Regions from separate parts of the Streptomyces sp. CAU 1734 genome, predicted to be linked through region 2. Evidence: riboswitches for the same ligand, from Rfam matches in the RefSeq annotation. Region 2 holds a riboswitch; the other holds the start of a gene.

Region 1 (5,168 bases), on a different contig from region 2:
GGGAGTGGATGTCGTAGACCCCGGGCCCGGCCTCGCGGGGGTAGCCGTGGGCGGCGAGTTCGGTGGCGACCTGCATGTGCGAGCGGGCCGCCTCCAGGCTGATGACATCGGCGTCGAGGTCGTCGATGGCCTGGACGATGTCGCCGAATTCGGCGTAGCACATATGGGTGTGGATCTGGGTCTCCGGCCGGACGCCCGCGGTGGTGAGCCGGAAGGACTCGGTGGCCCAGTCCAGATAGCCGGCGTGGTCGGCGGCGCGCAGCGGGAGTGTCTCGCGGAGCGCCGGTTCGTCGACCTGGATGACGGAGGTTCCGGCGGCCTCCAGATCGAGCACCTCGTCGCGCAGTGCGAGGGCGACCTGTCGCGCGGTGTCGCCGAGCGGCTGGTCGTCGCGGACGAAGGACCAGGCCAGCATGGTGACCGGGCCGGTGAGCATGCCCTTGACGGGCCGCTCGGTCAGGGACTGGGCGTAGGTGGTCCAGCCGACCGTCATCGGCTCCGGACGGGAGATGTCGCCCGCGAGGATCGGCGGCCGGACATAGCGGGTGCCGTACGACTGCACCCAGCCGTGCTGGGTGGCGAGATAGCCGACGAGCTGTTCCGCGAAGTACTGCACCATGTCGTTGCGCTCGGGTTCGCCGTGCACCAGTACGTCGATGCCGGCCTTCTCCTGGAAGGCAAGCACCTCACGGATCTCCCCGCGGATGCGCTCGTCGTATCCGGCGGTGTCGATCCGTCCGGCGCGCAGATCGGCGCGGGCCGTCCGCAGCTCGGTGGTCTGCGGGAAGGAACCGATGGTGGTGGTCGGCAGCAGGGGCAGGCCGAGGTGGGCCCGCTGGGCGGCGGTGCGTTCGGTGTAGGGCAGGGAGCGGCGGCCGTCGGCGTCGGTGACGGCGGCGGTACGGGCCCGGACCGCCGGGTCGCGGGTGAGCGCGGACCCGGCGCGGGAGGCGAGATCGGCACGGTTGGCGGCGAGTTCGGCCGCGATGGCTCCGGTGCCCTGGCCGAGGCCGCGCGCGAGGGTGACGATCTCCTCGGTCTTCTGCTGCGCGAAGGCGAGCCAGCGGGCCACCTGCGGATCGATGTCGCGCTCGGCGGCGGCGTCGAGCGGTACGTGCAGCAGCGAGCAGGAGGCGGCCACATCGACCCGGCCGGCGAGGCCGAGCAGGGTGCCGAGAGTGGCCAGGGACTTCTCGTAGTCGTTGATCCAGATGTTGCGGCCGTTGACCACTCCGGCGACCAGGCGCTTACCGGGCAGCCCGCCGGCGGCGGCGAGGTCGGCGAGGTTGGCGGCGGCGGATTCGGTGAAGTCGATCGCGAGACCGTCGACGGGGGCCTTGGCGAGTACGGGCAGGGCGTCGCCGAGCCGGTCGAAGTAGGAGGCGACCAGCAGCTTCGGGCGGTCGGTCAGTCCCCCGAGGTCGCGGTAGGCGCGGGCGGCGGCACTGAGCTCGGCCGGGGTGCGGTCCTGTACGAGGGCGGGCTCGTCGAGCTGGACCCACTCGGCGCCGGCCGCCCGCAGATCGGCGAGGACTTCCGCGTACACCGGCAGCAGCCGGTCCAGCAGGGTCAGCGGCTCGAAGTCGGCGGCCACGCCCGGGGCGGGCTTGGCGAGCAGCAGATAGGTCACCGGTCCGACGAGGACGGGGCGGCCGGTGTGGCCGAGGGCGAGGGCCTCGGTGAGCTCCGCGACCTGCTTGGCCGGGTCGGCGGCGAAGACGGTGTCCGGGCCGAGTTCGGGCACCAGGTAGTGGTAGTTGGTGTCGAACCACTTGGTCATCTCCAGGGGCGCGACGTCCTGGGTGCCGCGCGCCATGGCGAAGTAGCCGCCGAGCGCGTCGGCGGCGACGGCTTCGCGGTGCCGCGCGGGGATGGCGCCGACCATGACACTGGTGTCGAGCACATGGTCGTAGTACGAGAAGTCGCCGGTCGGCACCTCGCGGACGCCGGCGTCGGCGAGCTGCCGCCAGTTCGTCCGGCGAAGGCCCGCCGCGGTCTCCCGGAGGGCGTCGGCGGTGACGCGGCCCTTCCAGAAGCCCTCGATCGCCTTCTTCAACTCCCGGCCCCGGCCCTGTCGCGGGTATCCGTACACAGTGGCCTCTGCCGCGGCTGCGGGCTTCGATGTCACAGAACTCTCCTTCGCGAGTTTCTCTCCTGACGGATCCCGGATGACGGGGCCGAGGGCGCGAAGGGATGACGAACGGAGACGGATTCACGGCGCATGCCCGAACGGCATACGCATCCGTCTCTTCTGCGCCGACCCGCCCACGAGGTCACCGGGATCACCGCGCACGGGGGCCGTGCGCGGACAGCGGGCAGGTCTTCGGACTCGCGGGCACGTTCCGGCGTACGGAACACCTACTGGCCGTCGCTTCCCGGGCCCGTGCGGACCCAGTGCGTATGACGGCGGTCGTTCCCACTCACCGCTGCGGGGCAGTCCCGGATTCTCACCGGGTTCCCTCTTGCGACGCGTCTGCCTGGCGGGCAGGGCGAACCAGCTGCCCCGCCAGGGTAGAGGCCAGAAGGGCGGGAAGAACATCATTGTCCGAATACCGGTATGCGTTTTGAGACAACAGCGGGGTGCCGCGCACCCCTGACACCATGTCCCAGGACCGTCCGTCACCCCGCTCACCACCGGAAAGTACCCGCAGCCGTGCTCGTCGCCCGCTCCCTCGCCCTGTTCGCCGTCGCCGCCCTGCTGGAGATCGGAGGCGCCTGGCTCGTCTGGCAGGGCATCCGGGAACACCGGGGCTGGATCTGGATCGGCGCCGGTGTCATCGCGCTCGGTCTCTACGGAGTCGTCGCCACCCTCCAGCCGGACGCCGAGTTCGGGCGCGTCCTGGCCGCGTACGGGGGAATCTTCGTCGCCGGGTCGATCGCCTGGGGTGTGGTCGCCGACGGCTACCGGCCGGACCGCTTCGATGTCGCCGGCGCGCTGATCTGCCTGGCCGGCATGGCGGTCATCATGTACGCGCCCCGCGGCCACTGACCGCCCCTCCGGGCCCTCCGTCCCGGCCCGCCGCCCCTTACTGCACATTTTGTGCAACTACAATCGATCCGCAAGAGCAGGGCTCGGGTGAAGAGACAGAGGAGGCCGCTCATGGCCGCTTCGCGGATCGTGCTGGGCATCGAGTCGTCGTGCGACGAGACCGGTGCGGGACTGGTGAGGGACGGGGTACTGCTGGGTCACGCCGTGGCGACCAGCATGGACGAGCATGCCCGCTTCGGCGGTGTGGTGCCGGAGATCGCCGCCCGCGCGCACATCCACGCACTCAATCCGGTCATCGGCCGGGCGCTGGACGACGCCGGTCTGCGGCTGTCCGACATCGGCGCCGTGGCGGTGACCACCGGTCCGGGCCTCTCCGGCGCGCTCCAGGTCGGCGTGGCCGGCGCGAAGACACTGGCGTACTCCCTCGGCGTACCGCTGTACGGCGTGCACCACCTCGCCGGGCATGTGGCGGCGGACACCCTGGAACACGGACCGCTCCCCGACCCCTGCATGGTGCTGATCGTCTCCGGCGGCCACACCTCGCTGCTGCTCGTACGGGACCTGGCGCGCGACCCGATCGCCCATCTCGGGGACACCATCGACGACGCCGCGGGCGAGTGCTTCGACAAGGTGGCCCGGGTCTTCGGCCTCCCCTACCCCGGTGGTCCGGCCATCGACCGGGCGGCCCGGGACGGCGACCCGAAGGCGGTCCGGTTCCCGCGCCCGCTGACCGGACCGCGCGACTCCGCGTACGACTTCTCCTTCTCCGGGCTCAAGACGGCCGCCGCGCGCTGGGCGGAGAGCCGGCGGGAGACCGGAGTGCCGGTCGCGGACGGCGCGGCGGCGCTCCAGGAGGCGGTGGCGGATGTACTGACCCGCAAGGCCGTCGCGGCCTGCGCCGAGTACGGAGTCGGCACCCTGGTCGTGGTGGGCGGCGTGGCCGCCAACTCCCGGGTGCGGGAACTCGCCCGGATGCGCTGCCGGTCCGCCGGGATCACCCTGCGCGTACCGCCGCTGAAGCTGTGCACCGACAACGGCGCGATGATCGCCGCCGTCGGCGATCTGCTGGTGCGGGCGGGGGCCGAACCGGCACCGCTGGATCTGTCGATCGATCCCTCCGCTCCGCTGGAGTACGCGGCGCTGCACCCGGTCGCCCGCGAGCCGATGGCCGCCGGGCGCGTCTGAACCCTTCCCGGGCGGTCCGGGCCCGATCCGGGTCATCCCCGGGCGCGCCGGCGTCACCGCAGGGGGGGCCGAGGGGGTGCCCGCCTCGGCGCGGGCACCCCGCACGGTCAGCCGTCCCGCCGGAATCGCGGGGCCCTCTTCTCCAGGAAGGCGAGCATGCCCTCCTTCTGGTCGGCGCCGGCGAACAGTGAGTGGAAGAAGCGCCGTTCGTAGCGGACCCCGTCGGTGAGGCCGGTCTCCAGCGCGCGGTCCACGGTGTCCCGGGCGGCCCGGACGGCGGGGACGCTGAAGGAGGCGACGGTGCGCGCCATCGCGGAGACCTCGGCCGCCAGCCGCTCGGCGGGGACGACCCGGGCGACCAGACCGGAGCGCTCGGCCTCGGCGGCGTCCATCGTGCGGCCCGTGAGGATCAGATCCATCGCCTTCGCCTTGCCGACCAGCCGGGTGAGCCGCTGGGTGCCGCCCATACCGGGGATGACGCCCAGCGTGATCTCCGGCTGGCCGAAGACGGCGGTGTCGGCGGCGACGATGGTGTCGCACATCATGGCCAGTTCACAGCCGCCGCCGAGGGCGTAGCCGGCGACCGCCGCGATCTTGGGCGTGCGCAGCGCCGTGAATCGCTCCCAGCGTCCGAAGTAGTCCTCGGCGATCATCTCGGGCGCTGACTTGTCCGCCATTTCCTTGATGTCCGCGCCGGCCGCGAAGACCTCGTCGGAGCCGGTGATGACGAAGCAGCCGATGCCCGGGTCGTCGTCGAGCGGCTGGAGCACCGCGAGGAGTTCATTCAGCAGCGGTGTGCTCAGCGCGTTGCGCACCCGGGGCCGGTGGAGCCGGACGGTGACCACGCGGCCGTCCCGATCGGTGGTCAGATGCATGGTGGGACTCCCCTGCGGAAGGTCGGACGGAGCGGATTCGGATGGGTGGGACCGGATGGGTGAGAGGGGCCGGCGAGGCCGAAGCGGAGGGTGAGCTCGCTCGGCATGCCTCAGGAGTC
Region 2 (5,168 bases):
GGTCACCGTGCACCCCTTCGACACCGAGGAGGAGGCGGTGGCACTGGCCAACTCCGTCGAGTACGGCCTGGCCGCGGGCTTCTGGACCCGCGACGCGGCCCGCGCGCACCGGGTGGCCCGGCGGCTGGAGGCGGGCGTGGTCTGGGTGAACACCTACCGGCTGCTGCACTGGAGCGTGCCGTTCGGCGGCTACAAGCAGTCCGGCCTGGGACGGGAGAACGGTGTCGAGGCCGTCGCCGAGTTCCTCCAGACCAAATCCGTCGTCACCGAGCACGGCACCCCGTCCGACCCGTTCGGCGACTGACCGCCCGCCCGGAAATCCCCCGACCCCTCAGGAACAGGAAGCGTCCCATGGAATTTCTCGTCAACATCCGGATCACCTGGCCCGAGGCCATGGACCCCGGGCTCAAGGCGGCGGTCTCCGAGGAGGAGCGCGGCCGCGCCGCCGAGCTCGCCGCGTCCGGACATCTGGTCCGCATGTGGCGGGTCCCCGGCCGGACCGAGAACTGGGGCCTGTGGCGGGCGGCCGACCCCACCGAACTCCACACCGTCATCTCGGGGCTGCCGGTCTGGCCCTGGATGGACGTCACGGTGCACGCCCTGGCCGCCCATCCGGTCGATCCGGGACCGGCGGTCTGACGGAGCCGCGTACGGAGGTGGCCGGGCCCCGCCCCGTACCGCCGTGCGGCGGTACGGGGCCTTTCCGCGCCGGCGGGGGGTCCGCGGCTCTCGGCGGCATCCCCGGCCCGGCGCGCCCGGCCGGGGATGCCCGGGTGGGGATGCCCGGGTGGGGATGCCCGGGTGGGGGCCCGGCGGCCCCCACCCGGGGGGCTCAGGCGCCCCAGCGCAGCGCGATGGTGTCCCCCACGCTGATCGTCTTCTCGCGGAGGGCGCCGGCGAAGGAGGAGCCGTCGACGCTGACCTTCCAGGTGTCGGAGCCGCTGTTGGCCTTGCCGTTGACCGATGTGACGGTGCCGGTGCCGGACGCGGGGGTCACACCCGTGACACAGCCGGACGGGGTGGCGGCGCTCGTCGCCGCCGCGAGGACGTCGCCGAGGGTCGTGGTGGCTCCCGCGGGTGTGAGGGAGACCGAGCACACCCTGAGGTTCCCCGCGCCGTCGTCGACGGTCAGCGCCAGCCTGGCCGCGGTGCCCGGGGTGAAGGCGGGTTCGGCGACCCACTGGGGGGCGCCCGGGGTGACCGGAGCCGGCGGGGCGGCGGTGAAGCCCGCTCCGGCGACCGCGCGCAGCGCGTCGATGGAGGCGTACGCGGAGGGCACCGTGTCGGCGGGCTTGTACTTGAAACCGCCCGCCGGGTTGTACTGGTTGGCGATGAGGAAGTCGACCGGCGTCTTGCCGTGGGGCGTGGTGAACTCCGCCGACTGCGGGTTGATGCCGCAGGCGTTCAGACCGGCGACGCCCCAGCCGTTGGAGCTGGTGTTGACCCCGTAGAGGGAGCTGAAGGCACCGGAGGCGCTGACCAGCTTGCCCTTGAGGAAGTTCTTGGCCTGGACGACGTCCGTGTCGGTGTTCGGGACGCCGGAGACACACAGGGCGGCCATCGCGGCACCGGTCATGTCCACATCGCTCGCGGAGTTGATGGCGGTGGGGTTGCCCTCCACCTTCTGGTACGTCCAGCCGCCGTCGTTGTGCTGGTTGGCCCGGATCCGGGTGACCATCGAGGTGGTCAGGGCCTGCGGGACGCGGGTGGTGCCCGTCCGGGTCCTGGCACCGCCCAGCGCGAGTGCGGCGAAGACGGTGCCGTTGAAGTTCGCGGACGGGCCGAAGTACCCCGCCTCGGCCGTCTGCCAGTACCCGTAGATGTTCGCGATGAGGTTGCGCGAGGCCGAGACACGCGCCGGGTCGATGCCCGCGGCGTAGGCGTTGAGCGCGCCTCGCTCGTAGTCGGTGACCACCGGGGCCGCCGACGGCCAGGCGGCGGTGGAGATCAGATCGCGGTAGACGGTTCTGGCGTTCTTGGTGGTGTCACCGCCCGGGGCGACGTCCACGACGGCCGTGCCTGCGGCGGCGAGGGCGCTGAACGCCCACTCGTTGGAGAGGCCGGACCCGGCATAGGAACCGTCGGCGGCCTGGAGCGACTTGAGGTGGGCGACACCGTTGGTCTTGGACGTGGCGATCTGCGCGGGCGTCGAGGTCGCGAAGGCGGGCAGCGCGGTGAGGGCGAGGGCCGTGAGCGCCGCGGGCATCGCGAACGCGAGGCGGCGGGGGGTACGGGGACGGGACATGTGCCAGCTCCTGGAGTCGGCGAGGGCCGGCCGCTCCCGCGCATGCCGGGCACGACCGCATCCGCCGGCGCGGCCGGGCATGGCCCGAGGAGCCGCCGTCCGGATCGCGTGGTACGGCTTCCTGTACTGCGTCGCCCCATGGGCATTCGGGCTCGGAGACGGCTCCCGGCCGTCCCATACCGCTGCGCGTCAGCTCCGGCCTCGCACCGGATTCCCCCATGTGGCAGCCCAGGACGCTACCCGAGTGTCCAAATACACGCCAGGGCAAGGGTGTTCCGCCCCACCGCCGCCGAGGAGCGCGCCGTCTTGACGGCCCATCGGATTCGTGTTGCACTCCGGCTGATAAACACTCGGCACCAGGGGAAGCCGGTCGAAATCCGGCGCTGACCCGCAACCGTAGACCCGATCGTCCCGGGTGAGCCGGAATGCCTGGAGCGGGGATTCAGCACGAGGAACGCCGTCGCGGATTACGGTGTGGTCATCGCCGCCTGCTCATGGTCAACGGCCGTGCGGGGCGCATCGCCACGCATGCAGCCGCCCGGCAGAGACGAGGGGCCGCGGTGGGGACCGGACAGCAGACGAAACGGTGGTCGGGATCAGGACAGCGCCTGCTGTCCCTCGTGACCGCCGCATTTCTGACACTCGGTACGGGCGTGACATATTTCACGGCCTCCTCTCCGGCGAGCGCCGATCCGATCGAGCGGTGCACCCGCACCTCCGGCGCCATCGTCGCCGTGGACTTCGGTCCCTGGGGCGGTCCGGTGGTGCGCGGCTGCGACACCACCCCCACGACCGGCTACGAACTGCTCCAGTCGGGCGGTTTCGGCACGGTGGGCACCGAACACGACGGTCCGGCGTTCGTCTGCCGCATCGGCAGCGGCGCCTTCGACGCCGGGAAGAAGTACCCCACGCCGGCCGAGGACGACTGTGTCCTCACGCCTCAGGCAACCGCCTACTGGTCGTACTGGACCGCCTCGCCCGGCCAGCGGAAATGGACCTACAGCCCGCTGGGTGCCATGTCCCGCACACTCGGGCCGGGCGATGTCGACGCCTGGGTCTACGGCGGCACGGACATCGGCGGCGGCACCAAGGGCAGGCCCGCGTTCACCCCCGACGACGTCCGCGCGGAGGGCGGCGACCCGCCGGCCCCGGGCGACCCGGCCGCGCCGAACGTGCCTCCCGGTACCGTCGATCTGCCCGCCGCGAGCCGCTGGCTCACCGAGCGGCTGACCAACGGGCAGCGTGTCGTCGCCGAGGGCGACACCGCGCCGAACTACCCCGCCACCACCGAGGTCGCCTACGCGCTGGCCGCGCTCGACAACGAGAATCCCGCGGTCCGCAGGATCGCCGGCTTCCTCGGCAGACCGGAGCACACCGCCGCGTACGCCTACCCCGCCGGGAAGGACGAGGCGCCGGACGCCGGCGCCGCCGCCCGTCTCGCCCTCGTCGCCGAAGCCGCCGGCAAGGACCCCCGGGCCTTCGGCGGCCGGGATCTCCTCGGCGACCTCATGGCGAATGTCTGCCTCAGCGGCGCCGACGCGCCGCAGCCCGTCCCCGGCTGCGCGACCAAGGGCGACTTCCGCACGACCGGACAGACCGAGGGCCAGACCCTGGCCGTGATCGCGCTGCTGAGCGGCGGCGTGAAGCCGCCGGCCGACGCGGTGGCCCGGCTGGCCGGGCTCCAGTGCGACGACGGAGGATTCCCCAGCTTCCTGATCCTGGACGGCCAGGTGTGCGAGAGCGAGGCCGGGAGCACCGCGCTCGTGGCTCTCGCCCTCCAGCGGGCCGGCGGGCACACCGCGGTGGTGACCAGGGCCCGCTCCTCGCTCAAGAAGGCGCAGTTCCCGACCGGCGCCTGGCCCGCGGCGTCCTACAGCGTGCCGGGCAGCGCCCACGCCACGGGCTGGGTGGCCCAGACCCTGCGCGCCCTGGGTGACCGGGCCCATGCGAACGCGGGTGTCTCCTGGCTCTCGCGGCAGCAGCTTCCCGGGGGCGGCTTCGCCTTCGAGGAGGGCGTCACCGAGCCGCTTCTGTACGCCACCACCGCGGCCGTCATCGCCGGCGCGAAGAGCGATCTGGTGTCGCTGACCACCAGGGAACCGGCGCCGCCGACCACACCGACCAAGCCGCCCACCACACCGCCTGGTGAAGGCCCGGACCTGAGGAAGGGGTCCGCCTATCTCACCGACCACAAGCGGCTGATCCGGGGCCGCCACTACGAGTCCAGCCCCGGTTTCGCGGAGTTCGGCCTGACCATCGACGGGGCGTACGCGCTCGCCGCCACCGGTCACGACAACGCCACCCTGCGCAATATCGTCGACTTCCTCGACAAGGGCGGCGAGGACGCCGGGGGCCGCGACCTCCACGACTGGACGGGGATCGGTACGGACCACGCCGGTGGCGGGTTCATCGGGAAGGCCGCGGTGCTCGCCGAGTCCGTGGGCCGCGACCCGCGCGACTTTGGCGGGCGGGATCTGATCGCCGCGCTCGCCGAGGGCATCTGCCCGGCGGCGACCCCGGCCACCCCCAGGAAATGCGCGGCCAAGGGCAATTACACCTGGGCCACCTCCGTCTTCTCCCAGTCCCTCGGCGTCATCGCCCAGGTGAGGGCGGGCGAGACCACCGCGGCGGCCGGGCCGATCGCCTATCTGAAGAGCCTCCGGGATCCGTCGACGGGCGCCTGGCCCAGCCTCATCGGCGAGAAGAGCGAGAGCGAGGTCGACTCCACGGCGATGGCCGCGATGACCCTGGACCTGCTCCCCGACGCGGACTCGCGGGCGGCCGTGGACAAGGCCCTCGCCTGGCTGGCCGGACAGCAGCTCGCCGACGGCGGCTTCTCGGGCGCCTCCGGAAACTCGGTGAACTCCGCGGCGCTCGCCGTTCAGGGCCTGTCGCTGGACGCCGGGAAGTACGCGGGCCACCT

Evidence for each region. Region 2 has a riboswitch for cobalamin ahead of AAFN69_RS07635 (prenyltransferase/squalene oxidase repeat-containing protein). Riboswitches for the same ligand answer to the same signal wherever they lie in the genome.
Region 1: it holds a riboswitch for cobalamin, as region 2 does, so the genes downstream of both, metE (5-methyltetrahydropteroyltriglutamate--homocysteine S-methyltransferase) here and AAFN69_RS07635 (prenyltransferase/squalene oxidase repeat-containing protein) in region 2, are expected to answer to the same signal.

Annotation. Positions count from the first base shown of each region.
Region 1 covers NZ_JBDQQP010000002.1:381,093-386,260, forward strand. The annotation lists gene metE (5-methyltetrahydropteroyltriglutamate--homocysteine S-methyltransferase) at 1-2,128, opposite strand, end outside; cobalamin riboswitch at 2,297-2,514, opposite strand; gene AAFN69_RS05420 (YnfA family protein) at 2,654-2,989, shown strand; gene tsaD (tRNA (adenosine(37)-N6)-threonylcarbamoyltransferase complex transferase subunit TsaD) at 3,101-4,174, shown strand; gene AAFN69_RS05430 (enoyl-CoA hydratase-related protein) at 4,282-5,049, opposite strand; gene AAFN69_RS05435 (hypothetical protein) at 5,160-5,168, opposite strand, start outside.
Region 2 covers NZ_JBDQQP010000003.1:338,492-343,659, reverse strand. The annotation lists gene AAFN69_RS07650 (aldehyde dehydrogenase family protein) at 1-304, shown strand, start outside; gene AAFN69_RS07645 (muconolactone Delta-isomerase family protein) at 352-639, shown strand; gene AAFN69_RS07640 (hypothetical protein) at 833-2,245, opposite strand; cobalamin riboswitch at 2,386-2,462, opposite strand; cobalamin riboswitch at 2,560-2,697, shown strand; gene AAFN69_RS07635 (prenyltransferase/squalene oxidase repeat-containing protein) at 2,806-5,168, shown strand, end outside.